Regions from separate parts of the Streptomyces sp. NPDC005263 genome, predicted to be linked through region 1. Evidence: riboswitches for the same ligand, from Rfam matches in the RefSeq annotation. Region 1 holds a riboswitch; the other holds the start of a gene.
The links. A riboswitch is a leader RNA that binds a small molecule or an ion and turns the genes downstream of it on or off. The one in region 1 is predicted to bind glycine.
Positions count from the first base shown of each region.

Region 2: another riboswitch for glycine. It lies ahead of gcvT (glycine cleavage system aminomethyltransferase GcvT); the one in region 1 lies ahead of gcvP (aminomethyl-transferring glycine dehydrogenase).

Region 1 is NZ_JBIAKJ010000009.1:390,681-401,030, forward strand. It holds gene modA (molybdate ABC transporter substrate-binding protein) at 1-429, shown strand, start outside; gene modB (molybdate ABC transporter permease subunit) at 426-1,385, shown strand; gene ACFYRY_RS34665 (ABC transporter ATP-binding protein) at 1,422-2,507, shown strand; gene ACFYRY_RS34670 (molybdopterin-binding protein) at 2,577-2,996, shown strand; gene gcvP (aminomethyl-transferring glycine dehydrogenase) at 3,103-5,988, opposite strand; glycine riboswitch at 6,165-6,261, opposite strand; gene ACFYRY_RS34680 (PRC-barrel domain-containing protein) at 6,376-6,747, shown strand; gene ACFYRY_RS34685 (DNA polymerase IV) at 7,017-8,414, opposite strand; gene ACFYRY_RS34690 (MerR family transcriptional regulator) at 8,473-9,117, opposite strand; gene ACFYRY_RS34695 (bifunctional nuclease family protein) at 9,376-9,849, opposite strand; gene ACFYRY_RS34700 (MerR family transcriptional regulator) at 9,935-10,350, opposite strand, start outside.
Region 2 is NZ_JBIAKJ010000004.1:286,046-296,395, reverse strand. It holds gene ACFYRY_RS19870 (L-serine ammonia-lyase) at 1-576, opposite strand, end outside; gene glyA (serine hydroxymethyltransferase) at 651-1,931, opposite strand; gene gcvH (glycine cleavage system protein GcvH) at 1,947-2,324, opposite strand; gene gcvT (glycine cleavage system aminomethyltransferase GcvT) at 2,435-3,568, opposite strand; glycine riboswitch at 3,758-3,867, opposite strand; gene ACFYRY_RS19850 (AAA family ATPase) at 4,046-4,714, shown strand; gene ACFYRY_RS19845 (enhanced serine sensitivity protein SseB) at 4,824-5,624, shown strand; gene ACFYRY_RS19840 (enhanced serine sensitivity protein SseB C-terminal domain-containing protein) at 5,703-6,497, shown strand; gene ACFYRY_RS19835 (ABC transporter permease) at 6,857-7,858, shown strand; gene ACFYRY_RS19830 (ABC transporter substrate-binding protein) at 7,951-9,717, shown strand; gene ACFYRY_RS19825 (ABC transporter permease) at 9,846-10,350, shown strand, end outside.

The DNA of each region.
Region 1 (10,350 bases):
CAGCTGGAGATCGCCACCCTGCCGGGCAACCCCGACAAGATCGCCACCCTGAAGGACCTCACCGACACGAAGCTGAAGGTCGTCCTGTGCGACAAGGAGGTGCCGTGCGGCGCCGCCGCCCAGAAGGCACTGGACGCCGCCAAGCTGAAGGTCACCCCGGTCTCCTACGAGCAGGACGTGAAGGCCGCCCTGACCAAGGTCGAGCTGAAGGAGGCCGACGCCGCCGTCGTCTACAAGACCGACGTACATGCGGCGGGCGACAAGGTGCGGGGGGTGGACTTCCCCGAGTCGGCCGAGGCCATCAACGACTACCCGATCACCCTCCTCAAGAACGCCCAGAACCCCGAAACGGCGAAGGCGTTCATCGATCTGGTCAGCTCCGCCGAAGGGCAGAAGGTCCTGACCGGGGCCGGGTTCCTGAAGCCATGACCGACCAGGACCAGGCGACGCCCGATCCCGCCGGGTCCGGGACCTCCCCCTCCCGCCCCACCGAACCCGGCAGGACCCCGACCACCCCCGCGACCGTCACTCCGCGGAGCGGCCCACGGCGCCGAGGTGCCGACCGGGCCGGAAAAGGCCACGACGCGTCCCGGCGTCACCGACGAGGCCGCGGCGTCCCGCTGCCCCTACTGCTCCCCGCCCTGGCGGGTCTGGCGTTCCTGCTCCTCCCCCTCGTCGCCCTGCTGGTCCGAGCCCCGTGGCGCAGCCTCCCCGACCAGCTGACCAGCGCCGACGTCTGGCAGGCTCTGCGCCTGTCACTGCTGTGCGCCACGAGTGCGACCGCGCTGAGCCTGGTCATCGGCGTCCCACTGGCCTGGCTGCTGGCCCGCACCGACTTCCCCGGCCGCGGTCTGGTCCGTGCCCTGGTCACCCTGCCCCTGGTGCTGCCCCCGGTGGTCGGCGGTGTGGCCCTGCTGCTCGCCCTCGGCCGCAACGGAGTCGTGGGCCAGTGGCTGGACGCCTGGTTCGGCATCACGCTCCCCTTCACCACGACGGGTGTCGTCCTCGCGGAGACGTTCGTGGCGATGCCGTTCCTCGTGATCAGCGTCGAGGGCACCCTGCGCGCCGCCGACCCGCGCTACGAGGAGGCGGCCACCACCCTGGGCGCCTCCCGCTTCACCGCGTTCCGCCGGGTCACGCTCCCACTGATCGCGCCGGGCATCGCCGCGGGCTCGGTCCTGGCCTGGGCGCGGGCACTGGGTGAGTTCGGGGCGACCATCACCTTCGCCGGCAACTTCCCGGGCCGTACCCAGACCATGCCGCTCGCGGTCTACCTGGCCCTGCAGAACGACCCGGCGGCCGCGATCGCCCTCAGCCTGGTCCTGCTGGCCGTCTCCATCGCCGTACTGGCGGGCCTGCGGGACCGCTGGATGACCACCTCCTGAGCCGATGCCCCCCAAGACCGAGCTGGACGCCCCCTCATGACCGACGCCACCACAGCCGACCCCGTCACCGAGGACGGACACGACGCGGGCCTCGACTCCCGTCTCGTCGTGGAACGCGGCACCTTCCGCCTGGACGTCGCCCTCAACGCCGCCCCCGGTGACGTGGTCGCCCTGCTCGGTCCGAACGGTGCCGGCAAGACCACCGCCCTGCGTGCACTCGCCGGTCTCGTCCCCCTCACGGGCGGCCATCTGCGCCTCGACGGTGCCGCGATGGACCGTACGCCACCCGAGTCCCGTCCGGTCGGCGTGGTCTTCCAGGACTACCTGCTCTTCCCGCACCTGTCCGCCCTCGACAACGTGGCCTTCGGCCCACGCTGTCAGGGCGCCACCAAATCGGAGTCCCGCGCGGAGGCCGCGGAGTGGCTGGAGCGCATGGGCCTGGCCGAACAGGCCGCCGCCAAGCCCCGCCTGCTCTCCGGCGGCCAGGCCCAGCGCGTCGCCGTCGCCCGCGCCCTGGCCACCCACCCGCGCCTGCTCCTCCTCGACGAGCCGCTCGCCGCCCTGGATGCCCGCACCCGCCTGGAAGTACGCGCCCAACTCCGCCGTCACCTGGCCGAGTTCGAGGCGGTCGCCGTACTGGTCACGCACGACCCGCTGGACGCCATGGTGCTCGCGGACCGACTCGTCGTCATCGAACACGGCCAGGTCGTCCAGGAGGGCGCTCCCGCCGACATCGCCCGCCACCCCCGTACGCACTACATCGCGCAACTGGTCGGCCTGAACCTCTACAAGGGCCACGCCGAAGGCCACACGGTCCGTCTCGACACCGGCTCCGCCCTCACCACCACCGAGGACCTCGCCGGGCCGGTGTTCGTGGCGTTCCCACCGAGCGCCGTCACCCTCTACCGGGACAAGCCCACAGGCTCCAGCGCACGCAACCTCTGGCGCTGCGACGTGGTCGGCCTGGAGACCCACGGCGATCAGATCCGAGCGGACCTCACCGGCGAACTCCCCCTCACCGCCGACCTCACCACGGTCGCCGCGGCCGAACTCGACCTGCACCCCGGCGCATCGGTCTGGGCGACCGTCAAGGCAACCCAGACACACGCATACCCGGCATAAGACCTCCAGACGGCTACGGTGGGATTCCCCGGACCCATCCCCACCCCACCGCATCCAGTGAGGCCTCCCATGAGCCTGTCCATCCGCAACCAGCTCTCCGGCACCGTCACCGCCAGCACCCCGGGAGAGGTGATGGCCACGGTCAAGATCCGCCTCACCGGCGGTCAGAACCTCACCGCCGCGATCACCCGGGAAGCCGCCGAGGAGCTGGGGCTCGCCGCGGGAACGGCCGTACACGCCCTGGTGAAGTCGACGGAAGTCTCCCTGGCCACCGCGCCGGTCGACGGCCTGTCCATCCGCAACCAGCTGCCCGGCATGATCAGTGACATCGCGACCGGCGGCGCCATGGCCGCCGTCCGGATCAGCGTCGAGGGCGCCGACCTGACCGCGGTGATCACCAACGACGCCGTCACCGACCTCGGCCTCACGACCGGCATCCCGGTCGTCGCCCTGATCAAGTCGACCGAGGTCTCCCTGGCGACGGTGTGACCTCACCGCGTCGCACCGCACGCCCCGGGAGGCGCAAGGGCTCACCTGACGCGAAAGGGCTCCGCCCGGTGCACGACCGGTCGGAGCCCTTCCCACCTACGTCAGATCAGTCCTCGTACGCGTCCAGCGGCGGGCAGGAGCAGACCAGGTTCCGGTCGCCGTAGGCCTGGTCGATACGGCGCACCGGCGGCCAGTACTTGTCCGCCACCGACACACCGGACGGGAAGACGGCCTCCTCACGCGTGTACGCGTGCTCCCAGGCCCCGCCGAGCGCGCCCGCGGTGTGCGGCGCGTTCCGCAGCGGATTGTCGTCCGCGGACCACTCGCCCGAGCCGACCTTCTCGATCTCCGCACGAATGGCGATCATCGCCTCGCAGAATCGGTCGAGTTCGTTCAGGTCCTCGGACTCGGTCGGCTCGATCATCAGCGTCCCGGCCACCGGGAAGGACATCGTCGGCGCGTGGAACCCGTAGTCGATGAGCCGCTTGGCGACGTCGTCGACACTCACACCGGTCGCCTTGGTCAGGGGCCGCAGGTCGATGATGCACTCGTGCGCGACCAGGCCGCCCGGACCGGTGTAGAGCACCGGGAAGTGCGGTTCCAGCCGCTTGGCGATGTAGTTCGCGGAGAGCACGGCCACCTGCGTGGCCCGCTTGAGCCCCTCACCGCCCATGAGCCGCACATACGCCCACGAGATCGGCAGGATCCCGGCGGAGCCCCAGGGCGCGGCCGAGACGGGCCCCACACCGGTCTCCGGACCGGCCGCGGGCTGCAGGGGGTGGTTCGGCAGGTAGGGCGCCAGGTGGGCGCGCACCCCGACCGGGCCGACGCCCGGACCGCCGCCGCCGTGCGGGATGCAGAAGGTCTTGTGCAGGTTCAGGTGCGAGACGTCTCCGCCGAAGTGTCCCGGCTTGGCCAGCCCCACCAGGGCGTTGAGGTTGGCGCCGTCGACGTACACCTGGCCGCCGGCCTCGTGCACCTGCGCGCAGATGTCCGCGACGTGCTCCTCGAACACACCGTGCGTCGAGGGGTACGTGATCATCAGCACCGCCAGTTCGTCCCGGTGCTGCTCGATCTTCGCCCGCAGGTCCTCGACGTCGATCTCGCCGTCCTCGGCGGTCTTCACCACGACGACCTTCATCCCGGCCATCACGGCACTGGCGGCGTTGGTGCCGTGCGCCGACGACGGGATCAGACACACGGTCCGCTGCTCGTCCCCGTTGGCCCGGTGATATCCGCGTACGGCGAGCAGTCCCGCGAGTTCGCCCTGCGAACCCGCGTTGGGCTGCAGCGACACCGTGTCGTAGCCGGTGACCTCGGCGAGACGCTCCTCCAGCTCGCGGATGAGGACGAGATAGCCCTCGGCCTGCTCGGCGGGCGCGAAGGGATGCAGCTGACCGAACTCGGGCCAGGTGACCGGCTCCATCTCGGTGGTCGCGTTGAGCTTCATGGTGCAGGAGCCCAGCGGGATCATGCCGCGGTCGAGCGCGTAGTCCCGGTCGGCCAGCCGACGCAGGTAGCGAAGCATCGCGGTCTCGGAGCGGTACTGGTGGAAGACGGGGTGCGTGAGGTACGCGTCGGTACGCCTCAGCGCGGCCGGAAGGGAGTCCTCGGCGGCCGCGTCCAGCGCCTCGATGTCCCCCTCGACCCCGAACGCGGCCCACACGGCAGCCAGTTGCGTCCGCGAGGTGGTCTCGTCGCACGCGATCGACACCAGGTCGTCGTCGACGAGCCACAGGTTGACGCCGTTCTCGCGCGCGGCCGCGACGACCTCGGCTGCCCGTGACGGCACCCGGGCGGTCAGGGTGTCGAAGTAGGAGCCGTGCACGACCTCGATCCCGCCGGCCGTCAGCCCCGCGGCGAGAATCGTGGCGTACCGGTGGGTGCGCCGCGCGATGCCCCTCAGGCCCTCCGGCCCGTGGTAGACGGCGTACATGCCCGCCATCACGGCGAGCAGCACCTGCGCGGTGCAGATGTTGCTGGTCGCCTTCTCGCGCCGGATGTGCTGCTCCCGCGTCTGCAGGGCGAGCCGGTAGGCCTTGTTCCCGTCGGCGTCGACGGACACGCCCACGAGCCGCCCCGGCAGGCTGCGTGCGAACTTCTCGCGCACCGCCATGTATCCGGCGTGCGGCCCGCCGAAGCCCATCGGTACCCCGAACCGCTGGGTCGTCCCGACGGCGATGTCCGCACCGAGCTCACCCGGGGACTTCAGCAGCGTCAGCGCCAGCAGATCGGCGGCGACCGTCACCAGCGCGCCGAGTTCGTGGGCCTGCTCGATCAGCGGCTTGATGTCGCGTACGGCACCGGAGGCGCCCGGGTACTGGAGCAGCACACCGTTGATCTCGCGCCCGGCGATCTCGGCCGGAATGCCGTCACCGAGGTCCGCGACCACGACCTCGACGCCGGTCGGCTCGGCCCGCGTCCGGATCACGGCGACGGTCTGCGGCAACGTGTCCGCGTCGACCAGGAAGAGACCCTTCTTGTTCCTGCCCATGCGCCGCGACAGCGCCAGCGCCTCGGCCGCCGCGGTGCCCTCGTCGAGCAGCGAGGCACCCGAGGTCGGCAGGCCGGTGAGCTCGGCGACCATGGTCTGGAAGTTCAGCAGCGCCTCCAGGCGCCCCTGGGAGATCTCGGGCTGGTAGGGCGTGTACGCCGTGTACCAGGCCGGGTTCTCCATCACGTTGCGCAGGATCACGGGCGGCGTGAACGTCCCGTAGTACCCGAGGCCGACCATGGAGTCGAGAACCTGGTTCCGGTCGGCCAGCGAACGCAGCTCGGCCAGCACCTCGGCCTCGGTACGCGCACCCGGCAGATCGAGCGCGTCGGCGTTCTTGATCACGTCCGGCACAGCGGCGGCGGTGAGCTCGTCCAGCGAGCCGTACCCGACGTGGGCGAGCATCTTCGCCCGCGCTTCCTGGTCAGGCCCGATGTGACGCTGTTCGAACGGAATCCCCTGCTCCAGTTCGGAGAGCGGACGGCGGTGAGCGATCATTGCGGAGGCCTCCTGGTCCGACACGACCTTCGTGGGGCACCACGGCACGGGTACCCGAACGGCCTCCCCCTCTGTCATCTCAACCTGAGAGCTTCACCGGACCACCCGAGGGTGGCCGGCTTTCACCGTCGGTGAGAGCGGAAGCCGTCGACACCCGCCCTGCTTTCCAGAGTGACCTCGCCCATGCGGTACGGGGGCCTGAGAGATTCCGGGGAGGATTTGCTCCTTCGGCGCCTCCGGATGTCGTCCGAAGGACTCTCCCGCACGGGGTCAGCAGCCGTTTGCCAGCGTACCAGCGCGATCAGCGCTTGAGCGTTCGAGTGGCCGCCTCCCTGATTGTGCTCTTTTGTGGTGCTTACGGATGAGTTGCGACCAAATGGAGGACCCGTGCAGACCGACATCGATCCGCGCAACCTGATCGGCCGCAAGGCGTTCGACCGCAACGGCACGAAGATCGGCACGATCGACGAGATCTACCTCGACGACGCGACCGGCGTACCGGAGTGGGCGGCCATACGCACAGGTCTGTTCAGCAGGGACGCCTTCGTCCCCCTGGAGCCCAGCGAACTGATCGAGGGCACCTTGCGCGTCCCCTTCGACCGGGCCCTGATCAAGGACGCCCCGGACTTCGGCGTGGGCCGCCACCTCTCCCCCGAGCAGGAACTGCAGCTCTACCACCACTACGGTCTCGACCTGTCCGCCCCTCCTCCGCTCCCGGACCACGACTTCGGCAGGCTGGCGAACACGGACGAGTCCTGACCTCCACGCGGTCCGCACTCTCCTCGCCGGCACCTCCCCCATCCGGATGACCGACCCCGGCGGCCCGCACGTCCGGCCCAGGCCCAGTCGATCCGCCCAGCACGCCACCCTCACGACCGCACCCGATCAGCCCAGCGCACACAGCCAGGCCCGCAGCACCAGGTAGCCGGTCCCGCTTGGCTCGCCAGCCCGTCCCCGCCCGCCCGAAACCAGCACACACCCCACCCACACTCCACCCAGACCCGCCACCCCCGCATGCGCCCCCGCGCTCACCCCGACCCCGTTGCCCCACTCACCGAAGCCCCGCCCACCTGAGCCTCACCCGCCTCGGAACGCGCCCGCACCAACGGCAACGGCTCCGCCGGCTCCAGATCGGGATCCTCGATCCGGAACGTCCGCACCCGCCCCGGCCCGGAGTCGGGCGTCTCGAACCGCACGGTCACCCGTCCGAGGCCGCTTCCCTGCACCCACCCGTGTCCGTACACGGTGTGCCGCACATCGTGTCCCGAGGGCCACCGCCGCTCAGCCGGCGCCTTCGGTGCCTCGACGGGCGTGTCATCCGCTTCCTCGACCGCACCGGAGTCCATCCGCTCTCCCGCCACCTGCGCGAACAGATCCTCCTGTGTGTAGTCGGCCAACCCACTGACCCCCACCCCGAGCAACCGCACACCCCCGGTCGTGTCCACGGACTCCAGCAGCCGCGCGGCCGCCTCCCGCACCACCCCCGGATCGTCCGTCGGCCCCCGCAACGTCTCGGACCGGGTGAGCGTGGAGAAGTCGAACCGTCGCACCTTGAGCACGATGGTCCGGCCGGAGAGCCCCGCCTCCCGCAGCCTCCGCACACACCGCTCCGCCAGCCGCTGCACCTCCGTCCCCACCCGGACCCGGTCATGGATGTCGACGTCGTACGTGTCCTCCACCGACACCGACTTCGTCTCCCGCTCCGCCACCACGGGCCGCTCGTCGAGCGCCAGCGCCATCGCGTACAGCGAGTGCCCGTGTGCCTTGCCCAGCAGCCGCACCAGCTCGTCCTCACCCGCCTCGGCGATCTCCTCCACGGTGTGGATCCCCACCCGCCGCAGGTGGTCCCCCGTCGCAGGGCCCACCCCCGGCAGCGTCCGCACCGGCATCGGCCCGAGCAGCGCCCGCTCGGTCCCCGGCTTGATCAGCACCAGTCCGTCCGGCTTGGCCTGCTCCGAGGCGATCTTCGCCAGCATCTTGGAGGCGGCGAGCCCCACCGATCCCGTCAGCCCCGTCACAGCCCGTATGTCCGCCCTGAGCTTCACCCCGGCCAGCCGCGCCGACGCCTCGTCCCAGGCCGCTCCCCCGGCCTCCAGATCCACGAACGCCTCATCCAGGCTCAGCGGCTCCACCAACGGCGACAGCGCTCTCAGCAGTTCCATCACCTGATCGCTGATCGACCGGTAGAACGCGAAGCGCGGCACGAGATACGCGGCGTTCGGCGCGAGCCGTCTCGCCTGGGCCATGGGCAGCGCCGAGTGCACGCCGAAGATCCGTGCCTCGTACGACGCCGTGGCCACCACCCCACGCGGCCCCAGCCCGCCCACCACGACGGCCTTTCCCCTCAGACTCGGCTTGGAGGCCTGCTCCGCCGAGGCGAAGAAGGCATCCATGTCGAGATGCAGGATCGTGGGCGCGGTTCTCACATCTCCGATGCTGCCCTACGCCACTGACAATGCCCCACCCCGAGAGCGGGGACGGCGCTCAGACCGCCCGGTTGCGGCGCCGTGCCAGCTCGTCCGCGGGGTTGTGCCCGACCAGCGTCTCCCCGGTGTCCACCCGCTCGCCGTGCAGCTGTGAGAGGGCACTCTCCACGTCCCGCCACACCACACCGACCGCGATCCCGAAGACACCCTGGCCGCCCTGGAGCAGTGCGTGGACCTCGTCCGGCGTGGTGCACTCGTAGACCGTGGCGCCGTCGCTCATCAGGGTCATGCGCTCCAGATCGCGAAATCCGCGCTCGCGCAGATGCTGGACCGCCGTGCGGATGTTCTGCAGCGACACACCGGTGTCCAGGAAGCGCTTGACGATCTTCAGGATGACGACGTCCCGGAAGCTGTACAGACGCTGCGTCCCGGACCCGTAGGCGGGCCGCACGCTCGGCTCCACGAGACCGGTGCGGGCCCAGTAGTCCAGTTGCCGGTAGGTGATACCGGCGGCCGCACAGGCCGTCGGACCGCGATAGCCGATCTGCTCGGACGCCATGGACGTCGTCCCTCCGCTGCTCGGCACGGCCGTCGGTCGCTGCGGAGCGTGATCGGCCGCCTTGCTGTGAAGCGGGTACGGACCGCTCGCCCCGAGACTCCGTCCGGGGGCACCCCCAGCCATACCGTCGCCGCTGCTTCTCACGCCGACCTCCGTCCTTGACCTGCCCTCTCGACGGTAGGCAGTCACCAGGGGCGCGTCAACGATCGCCACACTCGGCACGCCGAGTGATAATCACCCTAAGAGTGGTTTCCCGTGCCCCGCCGCGGGGAAAGGCTAGCCGAATGCGCTCGGAGCGGGCCGTGGGACGCTGCGCCGGCCGTAGGCAATTGGCGGCATTTGAGGCGTCGGTGGTCATGCGCGGGCCCGGCGGGAGTGCTCATCCGCCGGGCCCGTCGTTGTTCACTGGCTGCTGGTGCCGAAGTCCTCGGGCGAGATCTGGTCGAGGAACTCGCGGAACTTCTCCACTTCGTCCTCCTGCTCGTCGGGAATCGCGATCCCCGCGTCGTCGAGCACCCCGTCGCTGCCGTAGATCGGCGTGCCGGTGCGCAGGGCCAGCGCTATGGCGTCGGACGGCCGAGCACTCACCTCCACCCCGCTGGCGAACACCAGCTCCGCGTAGAAGACGCCCTCACGCAGATCCGTGATGCGCACCTCGGTGAGCTCCTGGCCGACGGCCTCCAGCACGTCCTTGAACAGGTCGTGGGTCAGCGGTCGAGCGGGGGCCATGCCCTGCTGCGCGAAGGCGATCGCCGTTGCCTCCCCCGGCCCGATCCAGATGGGGAGGTAGCGGTCGCCTCCCACTTCGCGCAGGAGCACGATCGGTTGGTTGGAGGGCATTTCCACCCGGACACCTACGACATCGAGCTCGTTCACACAGCAACCCTAGGCCGTGCCCGGGACGTTTGGGTAGTCGGGCAGGAAACGGGTGGCCGATCCGGCCTCCGCCGAGCAGCCCACTTCAGGGCAGCCGCACCCCGAGGGCGATCTGCACCAACGCCGCGTGCAGCTTCACCGTGAGTCCCGCCAGTTCCTTCGCGCGGGCTTCGGCGTGTGCCCTGGTCTGCGGGTTGCGATGGCGTTTCAGCGGGGCCACCACCTGGTCCACCAGGCCGGCCTCGCGGTCGGCGGCGGCCTTCATCACCCGCAGGTGTCGCGGCTCGATCCCGAACCGGCCCAGTTCGGCGACGAGCGAGGCGACCGTGACGGCCTCGGCGTCGTACGCCCCGTCCTGCATCGGGGCGATGAGCCCGTACGACTCCCACTCGTGCAGGTCCTGCTCACCGATCTCCGCAGCGGCGAGCAGCTCGGCCCGTCCGACACGGGCCGCCGTGGGCGCCTCGAAGGCGTCAGGGGCGGCCTCACCGTCCCGTGGAC
Region 2 (10,350 bases), on a different contig from region 1:
GATCGACAGGCCCGTCTCCCTGGTCATGCGCAGCAGCTCGTCGCCCGTACGGAAGGGGTACTTCAGGACCGTGTCGTCCAGCTTGATGCGGTCCGCGCCCACCGCGTCCTCGTCCACGACGAAGCCGCCGCCGACCGAGTAGTACGTCTTCGACAGCAGCTCCGAACCGGCCGCGTCGTACGCCCAGAGGGTCATGCCGTTCGCATGGTGGGGGAGGGTCTTGCGGCGGTGCAGGACCAGGTCGTCGTCGTAGGAGAAGGGGATCTCGTGCTCGCCCAGCAGGCACAGGCGGCCCGTCTCCCTGATCCGCGTGACCCGGTCGTCCGCCGACTCCACGTCCACCGTGCGCGGCGAGTCGCCCTCCAGGCCGAGCAGCACCGCCTTGGGCGTGCCGTGGCCGTGCCCGGTCGCGCCCAGGGAGCCGTACAACTCGGCGCGCACGGAGGCGACCTTCTCCAAGAGCCCCTCATTGCGCACCCGGCCGGCGAACATGCGCGCCGCGCGCATCGGGCCGACCGTGTGAGAACTGGACGGGCCGATTCCGATCGAGAACAGGTCGAAGACCGATATGGCCACGGTGACTCCTTGGTACGGGGTGGTGCGGGGTGCCGCACACGCCTCTCAGTGTGCGCGGCACCCGGGGAAAGGAACTACTTGCTCAGACCGGGATACAGCGGGTGCTTGTCGGCGAGGGCTTCGACCCTGGCCTTCAGCGCCACCACGGCGGCCCCCTCGAAGGGAGCAGGCGCCTTCAGGGTCTCGGCGATCACGTCCGCGACCTCGGCGAAGTCCTCGGCGGTGAAGCCGCGGGTGGCGAGGGCGGGCGTACCGATCCGCAGGCCCGAGGTGACCATCGGCGGACGCGGGTCGTCGGGGACGGCGTTGCGGTTGACCGTGATGCCGACCTCGTGGAGCCGGTCCTCGGCCTGCCGGCCGTCGAGCTCGGACTCGCGCAGGTCGACCAGGATCAGATGCACGTCGGTGCCACCGGACAGCACGTTCACGCCGGCCTCGCGGGCGTCCGGCGCGGTGAGGCGCTCGGCGAGGATCCGCGCGCCGTCCACCGTACGGCGCTGACGCTCCTTGAAGTCCTCGCTCGCGGCGACCTTGAACGAGACCGCCTTGGCCGCGATCACGTGCTCCAGGGGACCGCCCTGGAAGCCCGGGAAGACGGACGAGTTCAGCTTCTTCGCGAAGTCCTTCTTCGCGAGGATGATGCCGCCGCGCGGGCCGCCCAGGGTCTTGTGGGTGGTGGAGGTGACGACGTCCGCGTACTCGACCGGGTTGGGGTGCAGACCGGCCGCGACCAGACCCGCGAAGTGCGCCATGTCCACCCACAGGTGGGCCTCGACCTCGTCGGCGATCCGGCGGAACTCGGCGAAGTCCAGGTGGCGCGGATACGCCGACCAGCCCGCGATGATCACCTTCGGCCGGTGCTCCTTGGCGAGCCGCTCCAGCTCGGCCATGTCGACCAGGCCGGTCTTCGCGTCCACGTGGTAGGCGACCACGTCGAACTGCTTGCCGGAGAAGTTCAGCCGCATCCCGTGGGTCAGGTGACCGCCGTGCGCCAGATCCAGACCGAGGATGGTGTCACCGGGCTGGGCGAGCGCGAACAGGGCCGCCTGGTTGGCGGACGCGCCCGAATGGGGCTGCACGTTGGCGTACTCGGCGCCGAACAGGTCCTTGACCCGGTCGATCGCGATCTGCTCGGTCACGTCGACGTGCTCGCAGCCGCCGTAGTAACGGCGGCCCGGGTAGCCCTCGGCGTACTTGTTGGTCAGGACGGAGCCCTGCGCCTCCAGCACCGCGAGGGGCGCGAAGTTCTCGGAGGCGATCATCTCCAGGGTGGACTGCTGGCGGACCAGCTCGGCGTCGACCGCGGCGGCGACCTCGGGGTCGAGCTCGTGCAGGGGCGTGTTCAGAACGGACATCAGGTGCAGGACTCCTCAGCCGGCGGAAAAGGCGGTGTACTCGTCGGCGGAGAGCAGGTCGGCCGGCTCCTCGGCCACCCGTACCTTGAACAGCCAGCCGCCCTCGAAGGGGGCGGAGTTCACCAGTGACGGGTCGTCGACCACGTCCTCGTTGACCTCGGTGACCTCACCGGACACCGGGGAGTACAGGTCGCTGACCGACTTGGTGGACTCCAGTTCGCCGCAGGTCTCGCCCGCGGTCACACCGGCACCGACCTCCGGGAGCTGTACGAAGACGACGTCACCGAGCGCGTTGGCCGCGTGCTCCGTGATGCCGACCGTCGAGACGCCGTTCTCGGCGCCCGACAGCCACTCGTGCTCCTTGCTGTAGCGCAGCTGCTGGGGATTGCTCATGGCCTGAATTCTCCTGTACGCGGGGGAGTGCTGGTGAATGAGGGACTGCTGGCAACGTACGTGAGCAGCGGAAAGTGCGCAGGGTCACGCACGCCGACTGCCTGCCGCCGTTACTTCTGACGCTTGTAGAACGGCAGCGCCACGACCTCGTACGGCTCGTGACTGCCCCGGATGTCCACACCGACACCGGGTGTGCCCGGCGCGGCGTGCGCCCCGTCGACGTACGCCATCGCGATCGGCCTGCCCAGCGTGGGCGAGGGCGCGCCCGAGGTGACCTCGCCGATCACCCGGCCGTCCGCGACGACCGGGTACCCCGCACGCGGGACCCGGCGGCCCTTGGCGACGAGGCCGACGAGAACCCGCGGCGGGTTGTGCTCCGAACGGGCGGCGGCCTCCCTAAGGGCCTCGCGGCCCACGAAGTCGCCCTCCTTCTCGAACTTCACCACCCGGCCGAGACCGGCGTCGAAGGGGGTCAACGCGGTGGAGAGCTCATGCCCGTACAGCGGCATGCCCGCCTCCAGGCGCAGGGTGTCCCGGCAGGACAGGCCGCACGGGACCAGGCCGACGCCCGCGCCGGCCTCGGTCAGCGCCTGCCACAACTCCACGGCGTGTTCCGGATTCACGAACAGCTCGAAGCCGTCCTCGCCGGTGTACCCGGTGCGGGCGATGAGCGCGGGCACGCCGGCCACGGTGCCCGGCAGACCGGCGTAGTACTTCAGGCCGTCGAGGTCGGCGTCGGTGAGGGACTTCAGGACACCCGCGGACTCCGGGCCCTGCACGGCGATCAGCGCGTAGGCGTCCCGGTCGTCGCGCACCTCGACGTCGAAACCGGCGGCACGCTCCGTCAACGCGTCCAGCACCACCTGGGCGTTGGAGGCGTTGGCCACGACCATGTAGTGCGCGGACCCGGCCTCCGCCTCGGCGAGCCGGTACACGATCAGGTCGTCCAGGATGCCGCCGTCGGCCCGGCAGATCATGGTGTAGCGGGCGCGGCCGACGTCGACGGAGGCGATGTTGCCGACCAGCGCGTGGTTCAGGAAGGCGGCCGCCTGCGGTCCCGTCACCGTGATCTCGCCCATGTGCGAGAGGTCGAACAGACCGGCGCGGGTGCGCACGGCCTGGTGTTCGTCGCGTTCGGAGCCGTAGCGAAGGGGCATGTCCCAGCCGGCGAAGTCGGTCATCGTCGCGCCGAGCGCGCGATGCAGGGCGTCGAGCGCGGTGTGACGGGGTGCGGTACTGCTCATCGGACGGTCGTCTCCCGAGGCGATGGGGTACCTCCCGCGCGAGCTCATTTCGAGCGTGAGGGAGGGCGAGGTCGTTCCTCCCCATCTGTCATCGGAACCTGAGAGGTTCGTCAGGACCACGCGAAGCGGTGATCACGACTTGCACCTTGGGTGGAGCCACTGTCGCAGCGGCCCGCTTTTCAGATGTGCCTCGCCCGCGCGGTACGGGGCCTGAGAGATTCAAGGGAGGGACTTGCTCCTTCGGCGCCCGGGCACCCGTACGACACACGTACGACCCGGAACTCTCCCGCGCGGATTCAAACGGCCGGTATGCAGTTGGCGCCGTCATCATTGCACGCCTCGGTCGAGTACGGCAGGGCGGCATCTGTAACCGGCTTGTGGCAGGACGAGCACGAAAACACGAGACACCGCGCATTACCTTCTCTTTACACTCGACGGGGAGGGAACTCGTGACCACCCCAGGGGAGGACGATCACGGTGAACAGGACCACGGCGTACGCGACCACTTCGGCTCTCACGCTGCCCGAGCAGCCGACGGTCCCGGCAGCGGAGGCCTGCGGCCCGCTCGGCGCACCCGTCGTCCGCGACCTCCGTGAGCGCGGCGGCCACAGCCCGCACGCCCTGCTCTTCGGCCCGCGGGACCTCGTCGCGATCACCGGCCTGCCCGGCAGCGGCAAGTCGACCCTGATGCGGCGCACGGTCAACGGGCTGCGCATCGACTCCCAGGACGCCCGCGACCGCTGGGCGACGCGGATGCCCCGCTTCCTGCCGTACGCGGTCTACCGCCCGTTGGTCCGCCTCGCGCACTACGCCGGTCTGCGCCGCGCCCTGCGCTCCGGCGAGGGGGTCGTGGTGCACGACTGCGGTACGCAGGCCTGGGTGCGCGGCTGGCTGGCCCGCGAGGCGCGTCGCCGGGGCGGCACCCTGCACCTGCTGCTGCTCGACGTCACGCCGGACACCGCGCTCGCCGGGCAGCGCGAGCGCGGCCGCGGTGTCTCGCGGTACGCGTTCCTGCGCCACCGGGGCGCCGCCTCCCGCCTGATCGGCTCCGTGGCGAAGGGCGACCTGCCCGCGGGCTGCGGCTCGGCGGTGCTGGTCGACCGGGACGCGGCCGACGTGCTGCGACGGATCGGGTTCACGGGGTGAGCCGGATCGGTTCGGTGGCCGGACCGGCCGCCCGTCTCTCATGCGCGCTCCGTACCCGATAGCCTTTTCAGCTACAGCAGGCGGTACCAGGCAGGCGGTAGGCAGGCAGATGGACTTCCCGGCGGACTTCCCCGCTGACTTCCCGGGTTTCCCGGCACAGGCGCACCCTCATCCGCACGGCGGATGGCCCGGCAACGAGCTGGAGGAGGTGCTGTCCGCCGCCCTCGGCGTGCCCGGGGCGGGCGGGCGGATCATCGAGGTGCTCGGCCGCAGCTTCGTCTGGGTGCCGCTGCCCAACGGCGGCGGCCCGCACAGCGGCCCCCTGGACCTGCCCACGCTGGAGATCGAGGGCCAGGCCTATGTCCCGGTGTTCAGCTCCGAGGAACAGTTCCGCCAGGTCGTCGGCTCGCACCTGTCGTACACCATCGCCCCCGCGGTCGAGTTCGCCCGCGGTCTGCCGCCCCAGGTCGGCCTCGCGGTGAACCCGGACGGCACGGTCGGTGTCCCGTTGCCGCCGGCCGCCGTCGCCGAACTGTGCCGGGTCGGCCTGACCCCGCTGGACGGTCCCGCCGCCGGCGGCCGGGTCCGTCTGTTCGAGCCGGACTGGCAGGACGACCCGGTCGACTTCCTCGCGGCGGCCTCGTCCGAGTTCGCCGCCACGGGCGTGGTGCTCACCGCCCGCCGCTGCCTCGCCGTCATCGAGACGGCCGAGCCGGTCATGTTCGTGGGCGTGGAACTGTCCCAGTGGGAGGGCGACTTGCGGGCCCTGCCGATGGAGGCCCTGGCCCGTGCCCTGGGCACCGTCCCCGTCCGGTGGCCGGTCAACCTGGTGCTCCTGGACGTGGCGGACGACCCGGTGGGCCACTGGATGCGGCAGAGTGTGCGGCCCTTCTACCAACAGGGCTACTGAAACAGCTCAACGGCTGAACCCGGCGGAGCGCCTAAGCTGGGTCCCTATTCAGGCCACATCACGAAGGGTCGGTAAAAGGTGAGTGCCAGCGGCACCGCGGCCGGGCAGGTCGAGCACATGCTGCGCCAGGTGACGCCCGGGCGTTACGACGCCTACGAGGCGCTCCTCCGCGCGCTCGCCACCCCGTCCTCCGGACAGGTCTGGATGCTGCTGTGGCACGGCCAGGCCGGCTCCCCCGACGCCCAGTACGGGAACATGCAGGTCGAGGGGTACGGCTACGCCCCATGCGTCACCTCCGCCCAGGAGTTGTCGGCCAGCGGCTGGAACAGATCGTACGAAGTGATCGACGGCCTCGACGTGGCCCGCACCCTCTACCCCGACCACTACGGACTCTGGCTCAACCCGCACGCACCCGGCGGTGGCGTCGGCATCCCCTGGCTCGACCTGCGCCGCATCGCCACCGGCCTGGACCGCCAGCCCGCCGGGCCCCTCAGACTGTCCGAACCCGCCATCGAGATTCCGCAGTTCTACGCCCTGATCGCGCAGAACGCCCACCGCACCCCGGCGGTGCGCGCCCTGCGCCGCGCCTGGGTGCAGCCCGCGCTCGGGGCGCCCTATCTCGCCGTCGGCCTCGACGTGTACGACACCAGCCCGCCGGCCGTCGACTCGGTGCGCGCGATGATGCAGCAGTCCATCGGCGTCGTCCCGGACGGGCTGCCGGTCTCCACCGTGGCCATGTCCGACGAGTACGACCCGGTCGCCCTGTGGATGCGGGCCAACGCCCGCCCCTTCTACGACCGCGAGGCGCACGCCGCCCCGGCCCCGGCCCCGGCGGCCGGCTACGGCTACCCGCACGCGGGTGGCCGGTACTGACCGGTTCGGGCGGCGGCTCACGCTCGTGACATGAGTTACTTCGAGGTTGTGGATCGTCTTGTGGTTCTCGGCGTCGATCCATGCGCGTAGATTGATGTCGGATGACCTCAATGCTGCCCGTTTCGCCCCGGTGTCCCAACTTCCACACGTCCGACAGCTGTTACCCACTGTTCGGATAACGGAATCGCTGGTGCAGCATCACGGTTGCGCATCCATTCACCGTCAAGGCTGGCACCTGATCGCCGAGGCGTTGAAGACTCCCCGTCCAAGGGGGGTTGCCCCTTTGTGTTCGATTGAAGATGAGGCCGCTACAGCGGCAAGCGCGGGCCGGTCACCGCCGGTTGAGAGGGGTCCCTGCCATGACGGCGCCATTGCACGACACCGCTGCGGAAGCGGCGCCGGCCGCTCCAGCCGACCCCGCGGACTCAGGCGCCAAGAAGGTCGAAGGCCGGTCCCTGAAGCAGATCGCCTGGCACCGCCTGAAGCAGGACAAGGTGGCCCTCGCCGGCGGAATCACCGTGCTGGTCCTGGTGTTGGTCGCCGTGTTCGCCCCGCTGATCGTCTCGCTGCTCGGCCACCCGCCGAACGAGTTCCACCAGGAGGAACTCGACCCGCTGACCAACCTGCCGCAGGGCACCTGGGGCGGCGTGAGCGGTGACTACCTGTTCGGTGTCGAGCCCAACAAGGGCCGTGACGTGTTCAGTCGCATCGTCTACGGCGCGCGCATCTCGCTCCTCGTGGCCTTCCTGGCCGCCGTCGTCGCGGTGGTCCTCGGCACGCTCTTCGGGATCGTCGCCGGTTACTTCGGCGGCTGGGTCGACGCGCTGATCAGCCGTGTCATGGACGTGCTGCTCTCCTTCCCGCAGCTTCTCTTCATCATCTCCCTGGTCTCGGTCCTCCCGGACGACCTGCTGGGACTGACCGGTTCGGGCGTGCGCATCGCCGTGCTGGTCGCGGTCATCGGCTTCTTCGGCTGGCCGTACGTCGGCCGTATCGTCCGGGGCCAGACGCTGAGCCTCCGTGAGCGCGAGTACATCGAGGCCGCGCGCAGCCTGGGCGGTGGCCGGCGGTACATCCTCTTCCGGGAGCTGCTGCCCAACCTGTTCGCGCCGATCATGGTCTACGCGACGCTGATGATTCCGACCAACATCCTCACGGAGGCGGCGCTCAGCTTCCTCGGCGCGGGTGTGCGGCCGCCGACGGCGTCGTGGGGCGGCATGCTGCGCGACGCGCTGCAGACCTACGAGCACGACCCGATGTTCATGGTCTTCCCCGGCGCGACGATCTTCATCACCGTCCTGGCCTTCAACCTCTTCGGCGACGGCCTGCGGGACGCTCTGGATCCCAAGGGGACCCGCTGACGCACGACTTGCCCCTGCCGCACCGTCAGGTGGCTCTTCCCATGGTTTTCCGGCAAACGCCCGGAACCGCGAATCTCGGAGGATACGAGAAAATGCCCACAGGTTCCCCGAAGCGGCGGCTCGCTGCTGGCGCAGCCTTCGTTGTCGCGGCGCTGGTGACCACCACGGCGTGCGGCGGCGGAGACAGTGACGACAAAGGCGAGAAGGGCGCCGGCTACAGCGCGGCGCTGAACAAGGTCGTCAACGCGTCCACCAAGAAGGGCGGGACGCTGAAGTTCGTCGGCAAGCAGGACTTCGACTCGCTGGACCCGCAGCGTACGTACTACGGCATGACGTGGGACTTCATGCGGTTCTTCACCCGCACCCTGGTCACGTACGACACCAAGCCGGGCGACGCGTCGAACAAGCTGGTCGGCGACCTGGCCACCGGTCCGGGCGAGGTCTCGGCCGACGGCAAGACCTACACGTACAAGCTGCGTGACGGCCTCACCTGGGAGGACGGCTCCGCGCTGACCTCCAAGGACATCAAGTACGGCATCGAGCGCATCTGGGCGACCGACACCATCACCGGTGGTCCGGCGTACATCAAGCAGACGCTCGACCCGAAGGGCGAGTACAAGGGCCCGTACAAGGACAAGTCCAAGGACAAGCTGGGCCTGAAGGCGATCGAGACGCCCGACGACAAGACCATCGTCTTCAAACTGCCCAAGCCCAACGGTGACTTCGAACAGTTCCTGGCCATGCCCACCGGTGCCCCGGTGAAGCAGAGCAAGGACACCGGCGCCAAGTACACCCAGCACCCGTTCTCCTCCGGCCCGTACAAGGTCCAGTCGTACAACGCCAACAAGGGCCTGGTGCTGGTCCGCAACACCGCCTGGAAGAAGGCCTCGGACCCGATCCGCCCGGCCCTTCCGGACAAGATCACCGTGACGATCTCCGCCAACCTGGAGGAGAACGACAAGCGGCTGATGGAAGGTGACTACGACGTCGACGTCAACGGCACCGGCATGACCCAGTCCGGCCGGGTCAGCGCCGTCCAGGACCACAAGTCGAACGTGGACAACCTCCAGACCTCGTTCGTCCGCTACGTGGCCCTGGTGCACACGGCGAAGCCGCTCGACAACGTCGACTGCCGCAAGGCGGTCTTCTACGCCACGGACTTCGCCGGTCTGCAGCAGACCCGCGGTGGCAAGATCGCCGGTGGCGACATCGCCAACTCGGTCTTCCCGAAGACGATCCCGGGCTACAGCGACTACGACCCGTACGGCGTCGTCGCCCGCAAGGGCAAGCCGGACGTCGCCAAGGCCAAGGAGTCGCTGAAGGCGTGCGGCAAGCCGTCCGGCTTCTCCACCAAGCTGACCGCCCGCACCAACCAGCCGGGTGAGGTCGACGCGGCCGAGGCCCTGCAGGAGCAGCTCGGCAAGGTCGGCATCAAGGTCGAGGTCGACCCGATCGACGGCGCCCAGTCCTCCAGCATCACCGGCTCGCCGAAGGTCGTGAAGGAACGCGGCTACGGCATGACGATGAGCGGCTGGGGCCCGGACTTCCCGACCGGCCAGGGCTACGCGCAGCCGCTGTTCGACAGCCGTTTCATCTTCGAGAACGGCAACTACAACGAGTCGCAGATCAAGAACCCGAAGATCGACCAGCTCTTCGACGACGCGATCGCGACCACGGACAAGGCCAAGTCCAAGAGCCTGTACGAGCAGATGAACAAGCAGCTGCTCGACGACGCCGACTGGATGCCGTTCATCTACGAGAAGAACATCTCGTGGCGCGGTCCCCGGCTGACGAACGTCTACTCGTCCGCCGCGTACAACGGCCGCTACGACTACGTGTCCCTGGGTGTCACGAAGTAACCACCGGCAAACCGAAGCTGATTGATCCCTTGTCGCCGAATCCCGCCAGTCCGAAGGGCAGGTGATGGCTCTGGTGGCGGCCGGGACCTCCCACAAGGAGGCCCCCGGCCGCCGCCGGGCCGCGCACAGTGCTTGCTTATCTCATCCGGCGTCTGGTCGCCGTTGTCATCATGGTGTTGGTCGTACTGCTCGCGACCTTCACCGTCTTCTACATGCTGCCCAAGTGGGCGGGACAGGACGTCGCCGTCCTCTTCGCCGGCAAGGCAACCGGAGCCGAGCAGGTCGAGGGCATCCGGACCAAGCTGGGACTGGGCGATCCGCTGTTCATCCAGTTCTGGGACTTCGTCAAGGGCATTCCGCTGGGCCGGACCTACGCCAACGGCAATGACGTCACGCACTGCCCGGCCCCCTGCTTCGGCTACTCCTTCGTCACGGAGGAGCCGGTGTGGAACACGCTGAAGGAGGCGCTCCCGGTCACCGCCGCGCTCGCCGCCGGTGCCTGTGTCCTCTGGCTCATCGCGGGTGTCAGCACCGGCGTCGTCTCCGCGCTCAAGCGGGGCTCCGTCTGGGACCGCGCCGCGATGATCGGTGCCCTCGGCGGCGTCTCCCTGCCGATCTTCTTCACCGGCATGG